DNA from 4 places in the Variovorax sp. 10N412 genome. Region 1 is predicted to be linked to each of the others. Evidence: predicted binding sites of a transcription regulator. Region 1 holds the regulator's gene; each other region holds the start of a gene.
The links. Region 1 encodes LexA, which represses DNA repair genes until DNA is damaged. Its sites were predicted from a motif close to ACTGTATNNNNATACAGT; they were not measured.

Region 1 (5,268 bases):
TGCCGGCGAGCAGCGCCCAGAGCGCACGTTGCGACGTGCGCTGCGGCGCGACCGGACTCACCGGCGGACCTGCAGCGCGCCCGGATTCACGATGTTGGTGGGATTGCCGTTGATGTAGCTCACGACGTTGTCGAACGCCTGGCCGAAGTAGCTCTCGTAGCTTTCCTGCTCCACGTAGCCGATGTGCGGCGTGCAGATGCAGTTCTCCAGCCGAAGCAGCGCGTGGCCCTGCAGCGGCGGCTCGCTCTCGAACACGTCGATGGCGGCCAGTCCCGGGCGGCCGCGGTTGAGCGCGGCGAGCAGGGCGTCGGCTTCGACCAGTTCGGCGCGCGAGGTGTTGACGAACAGCGCCGTCGGCTTCATGCGGGAGAGGTCTTCCAGCGTGATGAGGCCGTTGGTCTCTTCGTTGAGCCGCAGATGCACCGACAGCACGTCGGCGGCGGCGAAGAATTCATGGCGATTCTGTGCGACCTGGAAGCCGTCGGATCGGGCCTTGGCGCAGCTGGCTTCACGCCCCCAGATCACGACCTGCATGCCGAACGCCTGCCCGTAGCGCGCCACGAGTTGGCCGATGCGGCCATAGCCCCAGATGCACAGCGTCTTGCCCTTGAGCACGGAGCCGAGTCCGAAATTGGGTGGCATCGACGCCGACTTGAGCCCGGATTGCTGCCACGCGCCGTGCTTGAGGTTGCTGATGTACTGCGGCAGCCGGCGCATGGCGGCCATGATGAGTGCCCAGGTGAGTTCGGCAGGCGCTTGCGGAGAGCCGGAACCCTCGGCCACTGCCACGCCGCGCTCGGTACATGCCGCGACGTCGATGTGGCCGGCGACGCGCCCGGTCTGCGAAATGAGCTTGAGCTTGGGCAGCTTTTCGATGAGCTGGCGAGAAATCTGGGAGCGCTCGCGAATCAGCACGATCACATCGGCGTCCTTGAGGCGAACCGACAGTTGCCCGATGCCTTTCACCGTGTTGGTGTAGACCTTGGCCGCGTACGCGTCCAGCTTGGCGGCGCAGCGCAATTTGCGCACCGCGTCCTGGTAGTCGTCGAGGATCACAATGTTCATGGCGTGCCATTGTGCCTCGCAGCATTGGCATGTCGCACCAGTGAACGTTTGGATACCCGGCCCGCGGCGGCTTCCGGGCCCCTCCGCAGGGGCGTTTTGCGTCAGTGCAGCCGCGTCGAGCGGTGGACCGTGGCCAGGGTTTCTGCGGCTTCGAGCGCGGCCAGCCGGTCGAGCTCGTCGCACACGTCGGCCATGCGCCCGGAGATCACGACGCGGTTGTTGCGCTGCTGGCCTTTGCCGTCGACCACGCGAACCACGCGCAGGGGACGTGCAGGGGCCGTGGCGACCTCGGGCGCCGTGGCGTTGCCGCCGACGCGGGTGGTGCAAGCGGGGCGCACGGCCACGTAGCGCAATCCGGCGGACGTGTCGTTGGCGTCGAGCCGATCCCTGGCGTGGGGGCGGCGCGCCGGAATCAGGCGGTTGGCCAGCGATTGCAGCGGCATCCAGAAATCAGCGATGGCGAGGAGGGCGATTCCCATGTGAACTCCAAAAAAGTATGAGGTTGAACACAGGCAGGATTTCTTGAATCGGCCGCGACAGGGTGATGGCGACTTCGCGCCATACGCCCGCCACCTGTCGCGGCCGGATGAGGTGCTGTTGCCAGCAGGCCATGGGCCTACATGAGCATGGTGTTGCGGATGAGCCCGACCGCGAGTCCTTCTATTTCGAAGGGCTCGCCCGGCTGCACGATGATGGTCGGGTAGTCGGGATTTTCGGCGTGCAGCTCGATGACCTGCTTGTTGCGCTTGAGGCGCTTGACGGTCACTTCTTCGCCCAGCCGCGCAACCACGATTTGCCCGTTGCGCGCTTCCTTGGTGGCCTGCACGGCGAGCAGGTCGCCGTCCATGATGCCGGCGTCGCGCATCGACATGCCGCGCACCTTCAGCAGGTAGTCGGGCTGGCGCTGGAACAGCGTGTTCTCGACGTAGTAGGTCTGGTCGACATGCTCTTGCGCCAGGATGGGAGAGCCGGCTGCGACACGGCCGATGAGCGGCAGCGCCAGCTGGGCCATGCCAGGCAGCGAGAGCGAGAACTGGCCGCCTTCGCGGTGGCGCGTTTCGTTGAGCGAGCGCAGGGCGTCGCCCTTGAGGCGAATGCCGCGCGAGGTGCCGCTGACGAGTTCGATCACGCCCTTGCGGGCCAGCGCCTGGAGGTGTTCTTCGGCGGCATTGGCCGACTTGAACCCCAGCTCATTGGCGATTTCGGCGCGCGTGGGTGGCGCACCGGTGCGTGCGATGGCACTCTGGATCAAGTCCAGGATCTGCTGCTGGCGGGCTGTAAGCTTCACGGCGAACTGCATATGTGGTTCCTTGCGGCACTGGGTAGATATCCAGTAGCTGTATTTTTAACCAGTTTTTAAAAGTTGACAAGTCATGGTCAATTCCCCTTTGCCTGACGTGCGCCGCGTGGTGGTGCTGGGTACCGGCGGCACCATCGCTGGCAAGGCTGCCAGCAGCGGTGACAACATCGGCTACACCGCAGGGCAGGTGGGCGTGGCCGACCTGCTGGGCGGCATCGAGCCACCCGCAGGAGTGACGCTGGTCGCAGAGCAGGTGGCGCAACTCGACAGCAAGGACATGTCGTTCGAGGTCTGGCAGAAGCTGGCTCAGCGCTGCGCGCATTGGCTCGCGCAACCGGACGTGGCGGGCATTGTGATCACGCACGGCACGGACACGCTCGAGGAAACGGCCTTCTTCCTGCACAGTGTGCTGGCGGCGACCAAGCCGATCGTGCTGACTTGCGCGATGCGACCCGCGACCGCGCTGGCGCCCGATGGACCCCAGAACGTCAGGGACGCCCTCGGCGTTGCTGTCACTGCAGGCGCGCGGGGTGTGACGGCGGTGTGCGCTGGAACCATCCACAGCGGTCTGGACATCCAGAAGACCCACACCTACCGGCTGGAAGCCTTTGCGTCAGGCGATGCCGGGCCGGTGGGCTATGTGGAGGAAGGGGAAGTGCGCCTGGTCCGGGCATGGCCCGAAGCGGCTGTGTCTCGCAGGGCGAAGATCTTCGACGCCAGCGGCTTGCGGTGGCCTCGCGTCGAGATCGTCATGAGCTATGCAGGTGCCAGTGGCGCGCTGATCGATGCGCTTGTCCAGTCGAACGGTGCTGAGCCGCTGCGAGGACTGGTGCTCGCGGCAACCGGCAACGGCACGCTGCACCACTCGCTCGAACACGCCGCGCTGAAGGCTCAGGCCGAAGGTGTGGCGGTGATTCGTGCCACGCGATGCGTGAACGGACGCATCCTGCCGAAAGCAGGCGATCAACTCCGCGACGCAGGCGCGTTGACGCCGGTGAAGGCGCGCATCGCGCTGATGCTCGAACTGCTCGGGTAAGAGAGAAAGCCGCCCCGTGCAAATGGCCGGGGGCGGCTGCGAAATCAGCTGCTCAGTGCGGCCAGCGCACGCTGGGTGATTTCATCGACCGTGCCCACGCCCTTGATGGCGCGATACTTCGGCGCGGCGGCGGGGTCGGCCTTGGCCCAGGCCGAGTAGTAGTCCACCAGGGGGCGCGTCTGCTGGCTGTACACGTCCAGTCGCTTGCCCACGGTTTCTTCCTTGTCGTCTTCGCGCTGGATCAGGTCTTCTCCCGTCACGTCGTCCTTGCCTTCCACCTTGGGCGGGTTGAATTTGACGTGGTAGGTGCGCCCCGATGCCGGGTGCGAGCGACGGCCGCTCATGCGTTCGATGATGTCGCTGAAGGGCACGTCGATCTCAAGCACGTAGTCAAGCTTGACGCCGGCTGCCTTCATGGCGTCGGCCTGAGGAATGGTGCGCGGGAAGCCGTCGAACAGGAATCCGCTGGCGCAGTCGTCTTGGGCAATGCGTTCCTTCACCAGATTGATGATCAGGTCGTCGCTGACCAGTGCGCCCGCATCCATGATGGCCTTGGCCTGTTGCCCCAGCGGCGTGCCTGCCTTGACGGCGGCGCGCAGCATGTCGCCAGTCGAGATTTGGGGAATGCTGTATTTCTGGCAAATGAAGGCCGCCTGCGTGCCTTTGCCCGCCCCGGGCGCGCCCAGCAAAATTAGTCTCATGGTGTCCTCGGACGGTTCTTAGATTTTGTGTCGCACCAAGCGTCGGCCCGAGGGCTTGGCAAGGCGGAATTGCTTCGAGGATAGCATGCGTGCCCCTCTAGAAATCCCCGCGTTTCCCACCGGGGCGGCGGTTTTCTCAGGCGGTGGGGCCTGCGGCAAACACGGCACGGACCCGCGCCAGGTCTTCGGGCGTGTCGATGCCCGGACCGGGCGCGACATCGCTCACATGCACCGCAATGCGGTGACCGTGCCACAGCGCGCGCAGTTGCTCCAGCGCCTCGGTCGCCTCGACGGGCGCGGGCGCAAGCAACGGAAACTTGCGCACGAAGGCCGCGCGGTAGCCGTAGATGCCGATGTGCCGCAATGGCGCCGGGGTGGGCACCACGCTCGGCGCTGCGCCGCTGGCGGAGCCGTCGCGCCACCATGGAACGGGCGCGCGGCTGAAGTACATGGCGTTGCCTTGCGCATCGAGCACGGCCTTCACCACGTTCGGGTTCATGAAATCGGAGATCGAATCGATCGCGTGGGCCGCGGTGCTCATGTCGGCTTCGGCGTGGCTGGCCAGCGTGGACGCCACGGCATCGATCAGCGCAGGGTCGATCAGCGGTTCGTCGCCCTGGACGTTCACCACGATATCGTCGCCGTCCAGTCCCAGTTGCTCGCAGGCTTCGGCCAGCCGGTCGGTGCCGCTGGGATGGTCCTGGCGGGTCAGGATGGCCTCGACGCCATGCGCCTTGCATGCCGAAACGATGGAGGGGTCGTCGCCGGCGACCACCACGCGCGAGGCGCCGGATTCGCTGGCACGCCGGGCCACGCGCACCACCATGGGCACGCCGGCGATGTCGGCCAGGGGTTTGTTGGGAAGCCGCGTGGACGCCAGGCGCGCCGGCACCAGGACGGTGAAGCTCACAGCCCGAGCTCTTCGTCAGACAGCGTGCGAGCTTCGTTCTCCAGCAGCACCGGAATGCCGTCGCGCACCGGGTAGGCGAGGCGTGCGCTGCGCGAGCAGAGCTCCTGCTTCTCGGGGTTCCAGGTCAGCGGACCTTTGGTGACGGGGCAGACGAGCAGTTCAAGCAGCTTGGTATCCATCGAGCGATGATAGCTTTGCGTCGAGTGCGGTGAAGAATTCTGCGGAGGGCGTGAACTCCAGCGGCACCGCCAGGGCA
Region 2 (5,268 bases), 400 kb from region 1:
CACGGTCTGGTCTTGGCGCGAGTTGTTGTAGACCTCCTGCATGCCGCGGTGGCTGATGAAGATCTCGGTGCCGTTGGGCGTGCGCTCCAGGCGTGTGCGGAAGCGGTCGAGCTCGCCGGTCGAGTAGACCGAATCGACCAGCTTGCCCAGCGTGCCGCGGATGATGTCCTGCGGCAGCTTGGCGCGGTTCTCGGCCCAGTCGGTTTCCATGATGCCCAGGTTGCGCTGCTCGGTGGTCAGCAGGAAGCCGCTTTCCTGCCAGAAGTCTTTCACCGGGTCCCAGAGCTGGTCGGGCGCGCGGTTGACGACGATCCAGCGCTGCGTGCCCGCGCGCTCCATGCGCACGTCGCCGAGTGTGCTCACTGCGGTGGGCACGCCCGGTGCGTTGGCGATGCCGGCCTGGTATGCATTCGCGGTGACGGCGCCGCCGGGCACCGCGTAGCGGTTGTCGCGCGAGAGCTGCGACAGGTCGGGGGGGACCTCGAGCGTCGGGGCCTTGCCGGCGCTCTTGTAGTCGATCTTGTCGCTCTCGAGGACGGAGCACGCGGCGAGGCTGGCAACGAGGGTGGCCAGCAATGCATATCGCGAAAGTTGCGAAAGGTTCTTCAACGTCTTCTTCCTTGTTGGAATGGTTCGGTCAATCTATGGGCCGCAGCGCCCGCCATCTCTGAGCACAGTTCCGGCAAAAGGTTGCGTAACCTTGTTGCGGCCGGGGGAAAAGGCGGGTCCGGGGTGTGTGGAGGACGCTCTCAACCCTTGAGAAGGCCGGTGGCGCGCAGGGCGCCTTCGACGGCCGGGCGCGCGGCTTCACCGAGTTCGGTGAGCGGCAGGCGCAGCGTGCCACCGCACAGGCCGAGCCGGGCCATGGCCCACTTCAGGGGAATCGGGTTGGGCTCGACGAACAGGTTGCGATGCAGCGGCATGAGCTCGAACTGGATCTCCATGGCCCGCTTCACGTCGCCCGCCAGCGCGGCCACGCACAGTTCGTGCATCTTGCGCGGCGCGATGTTGGCCGTGACGCTGATGTTGCCCTGGCCGCCGCAGAGCATGAGCGCAACCGCGGTCGGGTCGTCGCCGGAGTAGACGGCGAAGGTCTTCGGCACGTCGCGAATGAGCCACTGGGCCCGCTCGATGTTGCCTGTGGCTTCCTTGATGCCGATGATGCCGGGCACCTGCGTGAGGCGAAGCACGGTGTCGTGCGCCATATCGGCCACGGTGCGCCCGGGCACGTTGTACATCACGATGGGCAGGTCGCCCACGGCTTCGGCGATGGCCTTGAAATGCTGGTACTGGCCCTCTTGCGTGGGCTTGTTGTAGTACGGCACGACCTGGAGCTGCGAATCGGCGCCCACGCCCTTGGCGAACTTGGCGAGCTCGATGGCTTCCTTGGTCGAGTTGGCGCCGCAACCGGCCATCACGGGCACGCGGCCCTTGGCCTGTTCGACGGACACGCGAATGATTTCGCAGTGCTCTTCGACGTCGACCGTCGGCGATTCGCCGGTGGTCCCGACCACGCCGAGGCAGTCGGTGCCTTCTTCGATGTGCCAGTCGATGAGCCGCCGCAGGGCGGGGTAGTCGACACTGCCGTCGTGGTGCATCGGCGTGACGAGCGCAACGATGCTGCCTGTCAATTGCTCCAAGGGGAATCTCTTTGTCGGTGGACGAAAGCGCCGATTCTACTTACTCCGGCAGCCTGTCAAGCCGCCGCTGCGGCGCCCTCAGTTTCCCTTGAGGAGGTGGCGCACCGGTTGGCGGGCGGCCGACGCCGCGGGGCGGACGGCCGCAATGCGCTGCACGAAGCGCGCCGGTTCGGCCACGAAGCCGTCTTCGTAGGCCACCACGCGCAGGCCCTCGCAGGCCGCGAGCAGCTCGCCGGGTTGCAGCAGGAAGTCGGGCCGCGAGGGCTTGCCGACGGTTTCGTTGCCCGCGGCAAAGGTTTCGTACAGCAGCACGCCGCCCGGTGCCACGGCGGCCACGATGTCGGCCATGCGCGCGCGCCAGAGGTAGTTGGTGACGACCACCGCGCCGAAGGCCTGGCCCGCGAAAGGCCAGGGGCCGGTTTCGATGTCCGCCATGACCGTGCCGCCGAACGCGCCCGCCGCCGCCAGGGCCTCGGGCGAGCGGTCGACGCCGGTCGCCGCATGCCCGCGTCCGGCGAACCACTGCATGTGCCGCCCGGACCCGCAGGCCACGTCGAGCACGGTGGTGCCGGGTGCGAGCAGGTGCGACCAGCGCACGAGCCATTCGGAGGGGGTGGTCGAAGCGTGCGTAGGTGCTATATCTTTCATAGCGTGCTGCGCACGTCCAGCGTGCGTGAGAAGGGTAGAAGGCTCAGAAACAGGACCAGATCTGGTCGGCCAGCGTCACCAGGAAGTCCGGGTGCACGTACAGCGCGAACACGCCGCTCAGCACCGCCAGCGCGGCGGCAAGCCAGCCGGCGTTCGCGAGGTGTCGGCGCAGACGTGGTGCCATGGCCCCGTTTTATACGCAATCAGCCTGCGGCGCCCACCGGCTGTGGGACGCGCGCGATGGCGTTTTCCTTCACCGGCAGGTTGATCAGCGCGGCGAACACGCCCAGCGCGATCGCGATGTACCAGACGATGTCGTAGCTGCCCGTGGTGTCGTACAGGTAGCCGCCGAGCCACACGCCCAGGAACGAGCCGACCTGGTGGCTCAGGAACACGAAGCCGCTGAGCATCGACAGGTGCGCCACGCCGAAGATGCCCGCCACGATGGCGTTGGTGGCCGGCACCGTCGACAGCCACAGGAAGCCCATGGCCGCGGAGAACACATACACGCTCATCGGCGAGATCGGCGCCAGCAGGAACAGCGCGATCGCCACCGCCCGCGCGAAGTAGATGGCCGCGAGGATCTTGCGCTTGGCCAGCGTCTGCCCCAGCAGCCCGACGGTGTACGTGCCGAACACGTTGAACAGCCCGATCAGCGCCAGCGCGTAGCCCGCCACCTCGGCCGGCAGCGCGCGGTCGCGCAGGTAGGTCGGCATGTGGATGCCGATGAACGCGAGCTGGAAGCCGCACACGAAGTAGCCCGCCATCAGCAGCCCGAAGCTCGGATAGCGGAAGGCCTCGCCGACCGCCTGCAGCACCGACTGGTCGCGGTGCCCGGCCAGCGCCGCCGTCCTGGGTTCGCGCAGGCCGAAGGCCAGCGGAACGATGACCAGCACCAGCACCGCCAGCACCGCCAGCGCGGTCTGCCAGCCCAGGTGGCCGATGAGACGGCCCTCGATAGGCGCCATCAGGAACTGCCCGAACGAGCCGGCCGCCGCGGCCACCCCCATGGCCCAGGAGCGCCGCTCGGCCGGAATCTGCCGCCCGATCACGCCGTAGATCACCGCGTAGGTCGAGCCGGCCTGCGCCGCGCCGATCAGCACGCCCGCGCTCAGCGTGAAGAGCAGCGGTGTGGGCGAATGCGCCATGCCGAACAGGCCCAGCGCATAGAGCACCGCGCCGCCGATCAGCACCCGGAACGCCCCGAAGCGGTCGGCCAGCATGCCCGCGAACACCCCGAAGATGCCCCACGACAGGTTCTGGATGGCCAACGCGAACGAGAAGGTCTGGCGGCTCCAGTCCTGGGCCTGCGTGATGGGCTGGAGCCACAGTCCGAAGCCGTGGCGGATGCCCATCGAGAGCGTGACGATCATCGCCCCGCAGAACAGGACTTGCTTGATCGAGAGGGTGGGGGCGGGCGCTTGCATGGCGTCGAATGTAGCGACTTGCAGGCTGTGGCAGGCGCGCTGGCGGCCAAAGCCATTGATGATTTATCGGGGAGGTTTTGATGCCGTCGATGCATCAGGCCGATGCGGGCCTGCGCATGTCGCCGTCGTTCGGTCTGGTGACCGGGAGCATCGTTCCGGACCTGGAGCCGTCCGAAAAGGCAGGGCCAGAGCTTGCCTTGCTGGCTTGCACCGGTCAGGCCGTCGCCGACAAGCAGCCCCGTTCCTCCTGCCAGCCTCCGGCTGCGGTCGGAGGGTCCTGTATGGGTATCCAGTCATTTCCCTGCCACTGACTACAATCCGCCCCCATGGCGACTCCCCCCAAGACTCCCCCCAATTCATCGTCCGCGCCTTCCGGCTACTCGGAAGGCTCCATCCGCGTGCTCAAGGGCCTCGAGCCCGTCAAGCAGCGCCCGGGCATGTACACCCGCACCGACAACCCGCTGCACATCATTCAGGAAGTGCTCGACAACGCCGCCGACGAGGCGCTGGCGGGCTACGGCAAGAAGATCAAGGTCACGCTGCACCTCGACGGCTCGGTCAGCATCGAAGACGACGGCCGCGGCATTCCGTTCGGCATGCACCCCGAAGAAAAGGCCCCCGTGGTCGAACTCGTGTTCACCCGGCTGCACGCCGGCGGCAAGTTCGACAAGGGCTCCGGCGGCGCCTACAGCTTCTCGGGCGGCCTGCACGGCGTGGGCGTGTCGGTGACCAATGCGCTGTCGAAGCGGCTCGAAGTCACCTCGCACCGCGAAGGCTCGGTCGCCAAGCTGGCCTTCAGCGCCGGCGATGTGATCGAGGCGCTCGAGATCCGCAAGCTCGAAGCCGGCGAACGCAAGCAGGGCACCACCGTGCGCGCCTGGCCCGACGCCAAATACTTCGAGACCGCGGTGCTGCCCATGGCCGAACTCACGCACCTGCTGCGCAGCAAGGCGGTGCTGATGCCCGGCGTGAGCGTCACGCTCACCAACGAGAAGACCAAGGAAAGCCAGCAGTGGCTCTACAAGGGCGGCCTCAGCGACTACCTGATGCAGACGCTCAATGGCGATCCGGTCATTCCGCTGTTCGAAGGCGCCGGCCATGCCGACAAGAACGCCGACAACTTCGCCGAAGGCGAAGGCGCCGACTGGTGCGTGGCGTTCACCGAAGACGGCCAGCCGGTGCGCGAGAGCTACGTCAACCTGATTCCCACCAGCGCCGGCGGCACCCACGAAAGCGGCCTGCGCGACGGCCTCTTCACCGCGGTGAAGGGCTTCATCGAGCTGCATTCGCTGCTGCCCAAGGGCGTGAAGCTGCTGCCCGAGGACGTGTTCGCGCGCGCCTCGTACGTGCTCAGCGCCAAGGTGCTCGACCCGCAGTTCCAGGGCCAGATCAAGGAGCGGCTGAACTCGCGCGACGCGGTTCGCCTGGTATCGAGCTTCGTGCGCCCCGCGCTCGAGCTGTGGCTCAACCAGCACGTCGACTACGGCAAGCGCCTCGCCGAACTCGCCATCAAGGCCGCGCAGACGCGCCAGCGCGCCGGCCAGAAGGTCGAG
Region 3 (5,268 bases), on a different contig from region 1:
AAGTGGGCGAAAACGCAAGTCGCCAGCGGCGCCGACGGCGTGGTGATCCTGCAGGGAACGGACACGCTGGAGGAGTCCTCGTTCTTCCTCGACCTGCTGTGGGACAGCGAAAAGCCGCTGGTTCTGACAGGCGCGATGCGCAACGCATCTCAGCCTGGCGCGGATGGCCCGGCCAATCTGTGGACGGCCGCGCTGGTCGCCCTGGAGCGGGAAAGTCGCCATCGGGGCGTGCTGGTCGCGTTCAACGATCAGGTCCATGAGGCCAAACGCATTCGCAAGAACAACACCCTGTCGGTTGCGGCGTTCGAGTCCCCGATTTTTGGCGCGTGCGGGGCGCTGATCGAAGACGCCATCCGCTATCACCGCCCGCCAGCTGCACGGTTGACATTTCCAGCGCCGGCCCGGGTCACACGGAAGGTCGCATTGATCGAGGCCACTCTTTCCGCCGATACCGACTTGATCGAGCACGTCGGGAATGCCGGCTACGACGGCTTGGTGATCGGGGCATTCGGAGCGGGTCACGTGTCCGTGCAGTGGGCCGATGCGCTTGCAGCGGTGGCCAGGAAGATGCCGGTCGTCGTGTCCTCCAGGACCGGCGCGGGACCGACAGCGGAGAAAACCTATGGGTACAAGGGCGGAGAAATCGATCTTGCTGCCAACGGGATGGTGATGGCCGGATTTCTCTGCCCGAGGAAATCCAGGATCTTGTTGACGCTTGTGCTGGGGGCCGGGGCAACAAGCGTTCGCGAGGTCTTTCAGAAGCTCAATGCTGCGCAGTGCTGAGGCGGGTTTTCTTGCCGCATGCGCCGGCGGAGGGTCGGCTGGCTGTCGTCGACCGCGGTGGCACAGCGGCGCGCCGCGGCCTCCTCCGCTGCGGGTCGCCCCGTTCGCGGAGGCAGGCAAGAAATCTCCGCCGGGCGTGACTTAGTGGTGTGGTGGTGAGCCCGCGCAGCGGCGTCCCTGCGGGCCCCGGCTGTAGTCTCGGCGTGCAGTTTCTGCAATTCAAAAAAGCATCAGGGAGTGAGTCATGAAGAACAAGTCATTGAACGGCTGCGTGCAGCCGTTGTGGATCGTCGCGTCCGTGTGTGTCGCGGGCCTTGCGGGCTGTGGAGGGGGTGGCGGAGGCGGTGAGGGCGGCGGCATGCCCATGCTGCCGGTCTTGCCTGCGGCGGCCCCGGCACCCGCGCCCGCGCCACCCCCCGCGCCGGCGCCCGCGCCGAACCGCGATCCGGTGCCGGGCAGCGAGCCGATGCCGTCGTTGGACGCACCCCAGCCCGGATCGACCGCGCAGACCGGCAACGACAGCGAAGGCATCTACCTCTCGCTGCTCGATGTCGCCCTTGTCGGCGCCGACGGATCGATTGCCAGCAAGGATCACATCGGCACGATGTGGGGATCGATCAAGGTCGACGGCCTCGGCTGGTCCTTCAACCCCGACACGAATTACTACTTCATCAAGGCCTCGCCCGTCACGGGCTCGGGCACCTTCGCACCCAGGAAGACGATGAGCGGCACCTACGCCTACGGAACGCGCGAGCCCTCGGCATTCGGTCCGCTGGACTACATCAAGGAAAACGCGTTGGCGGTCACGCAGGACAGCGTGGTCGGCAAGTGGGCCAACCCGGACCGCAATTTTGGCGTGGGCCTGTCGATCGACGTCGACGCCTCGGGCGCGTTCACGGGCACCACGGCCGGCGTGCAGGTCGGCAACTGCAGCATCTCGGGCACGCTCGCACAGGCGCAGCCCGGCACCTCCAAGAACATGTACGGCCTGAAGTTCACCGCGGTCGATGCCAATGCCGACGGCAAGGATGCCTGCAAGCTCACGGCCGTATTGCCCTATTCGGGGCCCGCCGCCATCGTGCTGCTGCCCGCGGGCAACTTCGACAGCAACGGCTATTTCCGCAGCATCTTCTTCATGGTGAAGACGACCACCGGTGCAACCCTGTCGGCGGCGCTGCGCAAGCAGCCGTAACGCGCAACGGCCAAGGCGCAGGGGCCCGAAGGGTTCAGCCCGGGATCTTCTCCAGGCAGTAGCCCAGCCCGCGCACCGTCGCGATGCGCACCGGGCCCTTCTCGATCTTCTTGCGCAGGCGGTGGATGTACACCTCGATGGCGTTCAGGCTCACCTCCTCGCCCCATTCGCACAGGCGGTCGACTAGCTGGTCCTTGCTCACCAGCCGGCCGGCGCGCTGCAGCAGCACCTCGAGCAGGCCGAGTTCGCGCGCCGACAGCTCGACCATCTTGCCGTCGATGGTGGCCACGCGGCCGCCCTGGTCGTACACCAGCGGGCCGTGGCGGATGGTGTTGCTGGTGGTGCCCATGCCGCGCCGCGTGAGGGCGCGCACGCGCGCCTCGAGCTCCTGCAGGCTGAAGGGCTTGGCCATGTAGTCGTCGGCGCCGTGGTCCAGGCCCTTGACGCGTTCTTCCACGCTGTCGGCCGCGGTGAGCACCAGCACCGGCAGTTGCGAGCCGCGCGCGCGCAGGCGCTTGAGGATCTCGATGCCGTGCAGGCCGGGCAGCCCGAGGTCGAGGATCAGCAGGTCGAACTCGTCATGGGTCATGAGCGCGGTGTCGGCCTGCGAACCGTTGGCCACGTGGTCGACCGCCGCGCCCGAGGTGCGCAGGCTGCGCAGCAGGGCATCGGCAAGCACCTGGTCGTCTTCGGCAATCAGAATCCGCATGAGGCACCTCCGGCCGGTTTCGGGCGCCGTGCCGGCGCCGTTCACATTTGTCTCTGCGGCGGAGTCTACGCGGCCGTATAGGCTTCCAGACCGATGGTTACCACGGTGGCGATGTCGTTGCCCACGCTGTTTCTGAACTCTCGCTCGGCCTGCGTCACCGCGCTTCGGAAGGCGTCGAGCCAGGCCAGGCCGTCGGCCGTGAACAGCACGCGCCGCGCCCGCGCGTCCAGCGGGTCGGGCCCGCGCGTGACCAGGCCCCAGGCCTCGCACTGGTCGACCAGCGCGCCCATCGCCTGCTTGGTCATGCCGGCGCGCTCGGCCAGTTCGGTCAGGCGCGAGCCCTCGCGCGCCAGGTGCCGCGTGATGTGGATGTGCGCCGCGCTCACCTGCGCGCGCGCCGCGAGGTTCGACAGCGCCAGCGGCACGTCGACATCGTGCGCCATCAGTTCGAGCACGCGCGCGTCGAAACGGCGCATGGCATGGCCGAGCAGGCGGCCCAGGTGGGTCTGGCGCCAGGCGTCGGTGTCGGGCGGAAAAGCGGCTTCGGACATGGCGCCAAATGGTAAAGCAAACTGATCAAAAAATGGGTTTACTCGAACCAATGAGCCCCTACACTACTGTTCAAGCATCCAGCCTGTGGTTAAAAGCAGATTAGATGAAACCTCACACAAACCGTTGATATTCAAGGAGATTTCCACATGGACGCAGTTGTCAAGGGCGCAAGCATCTCGGTCGCCAACAGTGAAAAGGCCAAGGCCCTGCAGGCCGCGTTGGCGCAGATCGAAAAGCAGTTCGGCAAGGGCACGATCATGCGGCTCGGCGAAGGCGAGGCGCTCGAGGACATCCAGGTGGTCTCCACCGGTTCGCTGGGCCTGGACATCGCCCTGGGCGTCGGCGGCCTGCCGCGCGGTCGCGTGATCGAAATCTACGGCCCTGAATCGTCGGGCAAGACCACGCTCACGCTGCAGGTCATCGCCTCCATGCAGAAGCAGGCCGGCACCTGCGCCTTCGTCGACGCCGAGCACGCGCTCGACGTGCAGTACGCCCAGAAGCTCGGCGTGAACCTGTCCGACCTGCTGATCAGCCAGCCCGACACCGGCGAACAGGCGCTCGAAATCGTCGACTCGCTGGTGCGCTCGGGCGCCGTGGACCTGATCGTCATCGACTCGGTCGCCGCGCTCACGCCCAAGGCCGAAATCGAAGGCGAAATGGGCGACTCGCTGCCCGGCCTGCAGGCCCGCCTGATGAGCCAGGCGCTGCGCAAGCTCACCGCCACCATCAAGAAGACCAACTGCATGGTCATCTTCATCAACCAGATCCGCATGAAGATCGGCGTGATGTTCGGTTCGCCCGAAACCACCACCGGCGGCAACGCGCTGAAGTTCTACGCCTCGGTGCGCCTGGACATCCGCCGCATCGGCACCATCAAGAAGGGCGACGAGGCCATCGGCAACGAAACCAAGGTGAAGGTGGTGAAGAACAAGGTCAGCCCTCCGTTCAAGACGGCGGAGTTCGACATCCTGTTCGGCGAGGGCATCAGCCGCGAAGGCGAGATCATCGACATGGGCGTCACCGCCAAGATCGTCGACAAGTCGGGTGCCTGGTACGCCTACAACGGCGAAAAAATCGGCCAGGGCCGCGACAACGCCCGCGAGTTCCTGCGCGAGAACCCCGAGCTGTCGCGCGAGATCGAGAACAAGGTGCGCGAGTCGCTGGGCATTCCGCTGCTGGCCGCCGACGCCGGCGCCACGCCCGAGAAGCCGCAGAAGGCCGCCAAGGCGGACAAGGCCGAGAAGGCAGACAAGGGCGAATAAGACCCCGCGCGGCTCCGCGGCCTCATGCGGGGCCGCGCGAGCAACCCCGGCATGGCATTCAACGCCCCCTCCCTCAAAGGCCGCGCCCTGCGCCTGCTGAGCCAGCGCGAGCATTCGCGTCTGGAGCTGGAGCGCAAGCTCGCAAAGCACGAAGAAGAGCCCGGCACGCTGGCCAAGGCGCTCGACGAGCTGGCCGCCAAGGACTTCATCAGCGAGCCGCGCGTGGTGGCCTCGGTGCTCCACCAGCGTGCGGCCCGTTCGGGCGCGTTGCGGGTGAGGCAGGAGCTGCAGGCCAAGGGCATCGCGCCCGAGGCCATCGCGCAGGCGGTGGCCGGCTTGCAGGAAACGGAAGTCGAACGCGCCACGGCCCTGTGGCGCCGCCGCTTCGACGCCCCGCCCGCCGATGCGAAGGCGCGAGCGAAGCAGATGCGGTTCCTGATGGCGCGCGGTTTCTCCGGCGCCGTCGTGTCCAAGGTCCTCAGGAGCGATTTCGATGAAACAGCAGACGAATGAAGACCCCGGCGCGCCCTCCCGCGTGATCACGCTGCGCGTGGCCTGCGAATGGCGCCGCGCCTACGTGCTGGCGGCCGACCCGAAGCGGCTGCCCGACTGGGCCAGCGGCCTCGCGAAGAGCGCGCTGGTGCCGCACGGCGACCACTGGATCGTGCGCACGCCCGAGAGCGGCGACGCCCGCATGCGCTTCGCGCCGCGCAACGACTTCGGCGTGCTCGACCACTGGGTCACGCCCGAAGGCGTGAGCGAGGTCTACC
Region 4 (5,268 bases), on a different contig from region 1:
GCAATGCGCTCGAGCACGAGCGCCAGGCTCTCGCCGGACTGCCGCGCCTCAGGCAGCATCGAAAAACTCTTCTCTTCCAGCGACTGCACTTCGGTGGCCAGCAGCTCCAAGTCGCCCACGGGCGCGAGCAGCTCGACCTTGCCCAGGTGCTCAGCCAGTAGCCGGATCAGGTGCTCGGTGTCGCGCGTGCCTTCGGCGGTGCGCACTGTAAGTTCGCCGCCGTCGCCCGCGTTCTTGGCGCGCATCGCGTCGTGACACCAGCGGAGCGTGAAAGCCGTCACCCCGGAACGCCGCGCCATGAGCCAGCCGGCCATCTGCAGCATCAGCCGTCGTGCTCCGAAAAGCATGGCGGGCGCGTGCTCCACGCGGGCCATCAGTTCGAGCTTCGCGTGGAAGATTTCCGGCAGCTGAGCCCAAGAGTAGGTCTCGGGCCGCAGGCCGTAGGCCTGGTCGAGGGTGGCGAGCAGCTGCGCGTCGAAGCGGCGACTCAGGCCGCCACGCGGCAGCGCACGGACCTGTCCGAGGGTCCGGCATCCCAGCCGGGCCAGCGTCGCCTGGTGCGCCGCGACCTGCGTGAGGGTTTCCAGGGGCAATGCATCGAGAAGCTGGGCCAGCGGCTTGGCGAAGCCGTTGGACAGGCCCGATCTTGCGACGGCCAGCGCAGCCAAGCTCGTTGGGGCCCAGCTCAGCTGCCGCACGCCGAGGCTGGTGCAGTCCTCGCGCACACGCTCCACCAGGCGGCGCTTGCCGCCGAAAAGACGCACGCTCTGCTCGAGCTCCATCACGACCGCCGGACATTGCAGAAGCGCCTCGAGGACAGCGACGCGGGGCGTGAACTGCAAACACCACGTCGCCAGCCCGTCGAGAGCCTCAGTGCGCGGCTGCGGGTCGTCCGGAAGGCCGTCGGGAAGAAGGGCTGCCCACAGCATGGGTGAACTCTCGGGAAAGGTCTTGGGAACGTTCTTGAAATTTGCGCGCGGCGATCAGGCGGCTCGGCTGGCGAAGGCGCGGAGTCAGGATCGCGTCCAAGCCGCCCGGCACCGAGGGCAGGGTCAGCTCGCCCTCGTGCGGGGGGCCCTTGCGCTTGAGCAAGTGGATGTGCAACTCCCAGTCGACCCCCAGGCGCGCCTGCAGGCGCAGCGGCGCGGCCGAGGCCTCGTGTTCGGCGGCCGCGGGCCGGCAGAGGATGACGGGGCCGTCGCAGCTCTGAGCGCACACCTGCAGCCGCCGGATCTGCTCTTGACGCGCCTGTGGCAGCCAGCTCACCAGCATGCCCGCGGCGTTGGCCTTGATGAGTTGTTCGGTCGCCCAGAGGCGTTCAACAGGCTTGTCCGCCTGGATCCAGACGAGGTGGCGCTCGTCGAGGCCCAGGTGCTTCAGGCCCGGCAGGTGTGGAGGCTTCGGCGGCCCGACGATCACGATTTGCTTGCCCTGGTCGACTAGCGTCCGCATCGCGGGAGCGAGCAGCCGCCACTCGAGCACCGAGGGCTGGACCTGCAGCACCTCAGTCAGCGACTGGCAGGGCCACCCGTTGCCGGGCAGTTCCGCGTCAAGCGCTTCGAAGCCGGTGGCGACAGTCGTCGTGACCGGCGTGCCGAGGGCATTACCGCGCCAGAGGGCCGATTCGACGCCGTGCGGCAGCGCGACGGGCCAACGCGGCCCGGTGGCCAACCGAGATGAAGACGGGGGGACCGCTGGCGTGTTTTCGCCATCAGCCCATGACAGGGAGATGGCCATCTGTGGCTCCGATTACTGTATGGATGTACAGTATCGAGGACGCATCGGCGGCGAGCAAGAAGGTTTACAAATTTTCGTGGGACTTCCGGCAATCAGCCCCTTCCCTCCCACCAGCACAGGAGGCAGCGGCCCTGCTATCAACACTCTATGGAAGACGACATCCCCACCGACATGTGGGTCTTTTACTGCGCCCGGCAACTGAAGATGCATTGGCGCACCGTCGATCCCGGGCAGCTCGAGGAGTTGGCTGCAGACCTCGCGCTGGAGCCGCATCTTCGCGAACTGTCACCGCAGGCCGCCGCGGCAAAGTGGCTGGAGCCCGTTTCAGTTCCGCGCAAATAGCCCGTTTGTGAGGCGTTGCCAAGCCCGCGCACGCTCCAGGAGAACTATCGGTCTGATGCCGTCATAGAGTATTTCGTTCGTCTTCAGGAATGTGACGATTCAGAGCTCACTAAGCGTTACGTTGTAGCTGCGGCGGCACGGCGAACCGCAGCTTTGTTTTCAGCAGCGCGATCTGGTCTTCGCTGAATTCATTTCGCTTGGGCTTGCGCTTCAGCGCGGCGTGCTAGATCGCGCGCTGATCAAGAATCGCGGCGGCATCTTGATCAGCGGCACAGATGTCATTCCGCGTGGCAGGTCCATGAAAAACATCCGGTCCGATCGCTATCCCCAGACGTGGTGGTGCCGCCCGGTAGCGCTCACGAACAGCGGTTTTGCCCCGGAAGACATGGAGACGCCAGCAGAAGTGCGGCGCAAGGCGAGAGAGCACGAGTTCGACGACACAGCGGAGGCGAGAAGAGTCGCGGCGGCGCTCACGCGCTGGCCGACCCGCAGGGTTGCCTACGACCCGAAGACGGCGTCAGGCAACGATCCAGGGCACTTCTAAGGCGACGGCGACAGGTAGCCAACGGCCCGGCCCCGCCCTATCCTCTCAGCCATGTGCAGCAACTACGAAGCCGTCACACGCCCCGATCGGCTGCTTTCGTACTTCGGCGTGGTGCGCGAGGGCGACGAGGCGCCAGTCATCGCCTGGCCCACGGGCATGGCACCGTTCATCCGGCTGGCCGAGGATGACTCGGGATACAAACGCGTCGACGATGGCGCCTTCGGCCTGCTGCCCAGTTTCGCCAAGGAAATCGCGTATGGCCTCAAGACCTACAACGCGAAGTCAGAGACAGTCGCGAAGCTCCCCAGCTTTCGCAACGCCTGGCGGCTGGGACAACGCTGCGTGATCCCGGCCGAGGCCATCTTCGAGCCTTACTACGAGACGCCGGAGAGCAAGTCAGAGCGCTACCGCGTCCAGCAGCCAGGCGAGGTGCCGCTGGGCATCGCGGGCATCTGGGAGCGATGGTTCGACCCGGCCGGGCAGGAGCTTTTCAGCTTCGCGATGCTGACAGTGAACGCCGACGGCCACCCGGTGATGTCGCGCTTCCACAAGCATGGGCACGAAAAGCGCATGGTCGTGATCCTCGATCCCGAGCAATACGACCCGTGGCTGACGTGTCCCGTTGCGGAGGCCCCGCGATTCTTCAAGCAGTGGATGGGCCAGCTGGAGGCCTATCCGGCGCCGCTGGCACCGCGCGCGAAGCAGGAAAAGCCGGCGGCAGCGCCGGTGATTGAACTAGCGGCGCCGCCACCGCCACCACCGCCGCCGCAACTCGACCTCTTCTAGCCGGGCCGCCGGCGCAGGCCGGCGTAGGAGAGAGACCGTCATCCAGAATCGATTTTTGAGGATGGCTCACGCAGCGCCCTCCGTCGCAATGTCCCCCTCAGGTCGGCGCGGTGCCGGCTTCTGGAGACACCATGAAAGATGACCCCAAGAAGACCGGCTTGGACCGAAAGCTGATCTCCCTGAACGAGCCGCATGAAGGGCTCTCCTGGACGAAGTCACTCGGCTGCACCGAGGCCCAGCTCCGAGACGCCGTCAAAGCCGTGGGCAACTCGGCCGAGGCAGTCCGCGTCTACCTGAAGAAGAACTGATGTCGCACATCCGCCGGATCTCGGTCCACGTCGACGAACCCGACCCGGGGCACTTTTACTGGGTGCTCATGGAGGAAGGGGATGACGCCTCCCAATGGCGCGAGCTCGAGTCCGCAGACGAGGGCTACGACATGTGGCTCGATGCGCTGCAGGCGGGGACAAAAGCATTGCTCGGGTACGCGCCCGACGAACGCATTGGCCCGCGTGAGGTCGGCGGCGACGACGAGGATGCCGCACCCGTGGGCATCCCCTTGAAGTGAGCGTGCAATGAGCCTCTACGCCCTCCTGTGTGCTTGGCGAAAACTCGCTTGGTACATGCGCCGGGGGTACCTCTCGTGAAGGAGAAATCATGGGAAATTGGACCCCGCGGACACGAACCCAGAACGTCATAGCGACGACCCTCACCGAGGCAACTGCGTGGGCGACGCACCTCGGCTGCAGCGTCGCCGAGTTGCGCATCGCGGTTCGAGCGGTCGGGAACTCAGTAGCTAACGTTCGAGCCTACCTCGCCGCAATAAATGGGCGTGAAGCGCCGGTGGTAATGCCTCCCCGGGAGACCAACGAGCGCAGTGCCGCACCAGACGTGCAGCCGCCCGCGCGACTTCCCGTATGGCCAGCGACGCGACCTTCAGACCTGTGATCGCCGCGCATCTGCTGCATCGCCAGACGACCGCTGGAGCCTGTTCAACTCCGCCCGTCCCGTCGGCGTAATGCGGAGAATTACCCCGGCGCGGCCGGTGGCATCGCCCGACTCAGGAAGATTCGCCTCCAGCAACTCGGCTGCGGCCAAGACTGCCGCGCATCGGATGTCGGACTCGTTGTGGATGACCAAGGGAAACGACGCGTCTTCGATGCGCCGCAGGAAATTCATCGGCATTGACACCCCCCGTGTGTTATCGACGCGCAAGATATAAGGACTGATCGTCGCTCTTCAAGCGACCGGATGCTACCGGGTTTCGTCGAGTCTCCTACAACGCGTCCACTTGCTCATTCGGTCAGACTGGTTTAGGCGGGCGAGCTTCGTATCCCTTAATCCACTTGCGCGCTCGGTCTGCGAGCGACGCGTGCGCTATGGCTTCGGTCCGCTTCGGCCCCGCGTAAACCAAGCGGCAGTGCAGGACACCGGCTGAGTTCACATCCGCCGAAAAGCTCACGCCACCGCGGTAGATAGGCCCTTCGAACATTTCAGTCCGCCACTGCGGTCCGGAAAGTGTGGAACTAGCTGGCACGTTGTCGTTTTGGGCGAATGGCTTCATCGGGCGTGTTGCGTAGAGCTTCCCCACCGTAACGCTGCGCGAACTATTCGTCTGTGCGGCATCGCACATGACAAAGCGTTCTAAGGAATCGCGCTAGTCGAGTAGCCCGCTGCGGGGGAATTCGACTCTCGCAAGAGTCGAACTTGCCGTTCACGGATGAAATGGTCCGCACGCAGTTGCAGACGCCTTAACGCTTCCTCGCGCGTCGGCTGTTGGGCAAGGACCAACACGCAACGGGTCTCGCGCCCCTCACGCAGTTCAGCTTTACCGGAGCATGTGCCATCGTCGTCCTGTA

Region 2: AC1DJH_RS02035 (DNA topoisomerase IV subunit B) is a predicted target of LexA. The motif match lies at 3,992-4,009, and genes of this name have one in related genera.
Region 3: recA (recombinase RecA) is a predicted target of LexA. The motif match lies at 3,301-3,318, and genes of this name have one in related genera.
Region 4: imuA (translesion DNA synthesis-associated protein ImuA) is a predicted target of LexA. The motif match lies at 1,752-1,769, and genes of this name have one in related genera.

What each region holds. Positions count from the first base shown of each region.
Region 1 is NZ_JBFTIO010000001.1:4,025-9,292, reverse strand. It holds gene AC1DJH_RS00065 (MFS transporter) at 1-61, opposite strand, end outside; gene AC1DJH_RS00060 (D-2-hydroxyacid dehydrogenase family protein) at 58-1,065, opposite strand; gene AC1DJH_RS00055 (hypothetical protein) at 1,167-1,544, opposite strand; gene lexA (transcriptional repressor LexA) at 1,682-2,365, opposite strand; gene AC1DJH_RS00045 (asparaginase) at 2,439-3,401, shown strand; gene adk (adenylate kinase) at 3,446-4,102, opposite strand; gene kdsB (3-deoxy-manno-octulosonate cytidylyltransferase) at 4,239-5,012, opposite strand; gene AC1DJH_RS00030 (Trm112 family protein) at 5,009-5,191, opposite strand; gene lpxK (tetraacyldisaccharide 4'-kinase) at 5,172-5,268, opposite strand, start outside.
Region 2 is NZ_JBFTIO010000001.1:399,310-404,577, reverse strand. It holds gene bamC (outer membrane protein assembly factor BamC) at 1-609, opposite strand, end outside; gene dapA (4-hydroxy-tetrahydrodipicolinate synthase) at 750-1,640, opposite strand; gene AC1DJH_RS02050 (class I SAM-dependent methyltransferase) at 1,719-2,288, opposite strand; gene AC1DJH_RS02045 (hypothetical protein) at 2,332-2,472, opposite strand; gene AC1DJH_RS02040 (MFS transporter) at 2,492-3,715, opposite strand; gene AC1DJH_RS02035 (DNA topoisomerase IV subunit B) at 4,042-5,268, shown strand, end outside.
Region 3 is NZ_JBFTIO010000003.1:252,294-257,561, reverse strand. It holds gene AC1DJH_RS10515 (asparaginase) at 1-783, shown strand, start outside; gene AC1DJH_RS10510 (hypothetical protein) at 1,028-1,975, shown strand; gene AC1DJH_RS10505 (response regulator) at 2,010-2,684, opposite strand; gene AC1DJH_RS10500 (MarR family winged helix-turn-helix transcriptional regulator) at 2,750-3,235, opposite strand; gene recA (recombinase RecA) at 3,383-4,498, shown strand; gene recX (recombination regulator RecX) at 4,550-5,011, shown strand; gene AC1DJH_RS10485 (SRPBCC family protein) at 4,992-5,268, shown strand, end outside.
Region 4 is NZ_JBFTIO010000033.1:674-5,941, forward strand. It holds gene AC1DJH_RS32765 (Y-family DNA polymerase) at 1-929, opposite strand, end outside; gene imuA (translesion DNA synthesis-associated protein ImuA) at 871-1,737, opposite strand; gene AC1DJH_RS32775 (hypothetical protein) at 1,885-2,079, shown strand; gene AC1DJH_RS32780 (hypothetical protein) at 2,300-2,623, shown strand; gene AC1DJH_RS32785 (SOS response-associated peptidase) at 2,675-3,409, shown strand; gene AC1DJH_RS32790 (DUF3606 domain-containing protein) at 3,541-3,717, shown strand; gene AC1DJH_RS32795 (hypothetical protein) at 3,717-3,977, shown strand; gene AC1DJH_RS32800 (DUF3606 domain-containing protein) at 4,067-4,357, shown strand; gene AC1DJH_RS32805 (hypothetical protein) at 4,346-4,594, opposite strand.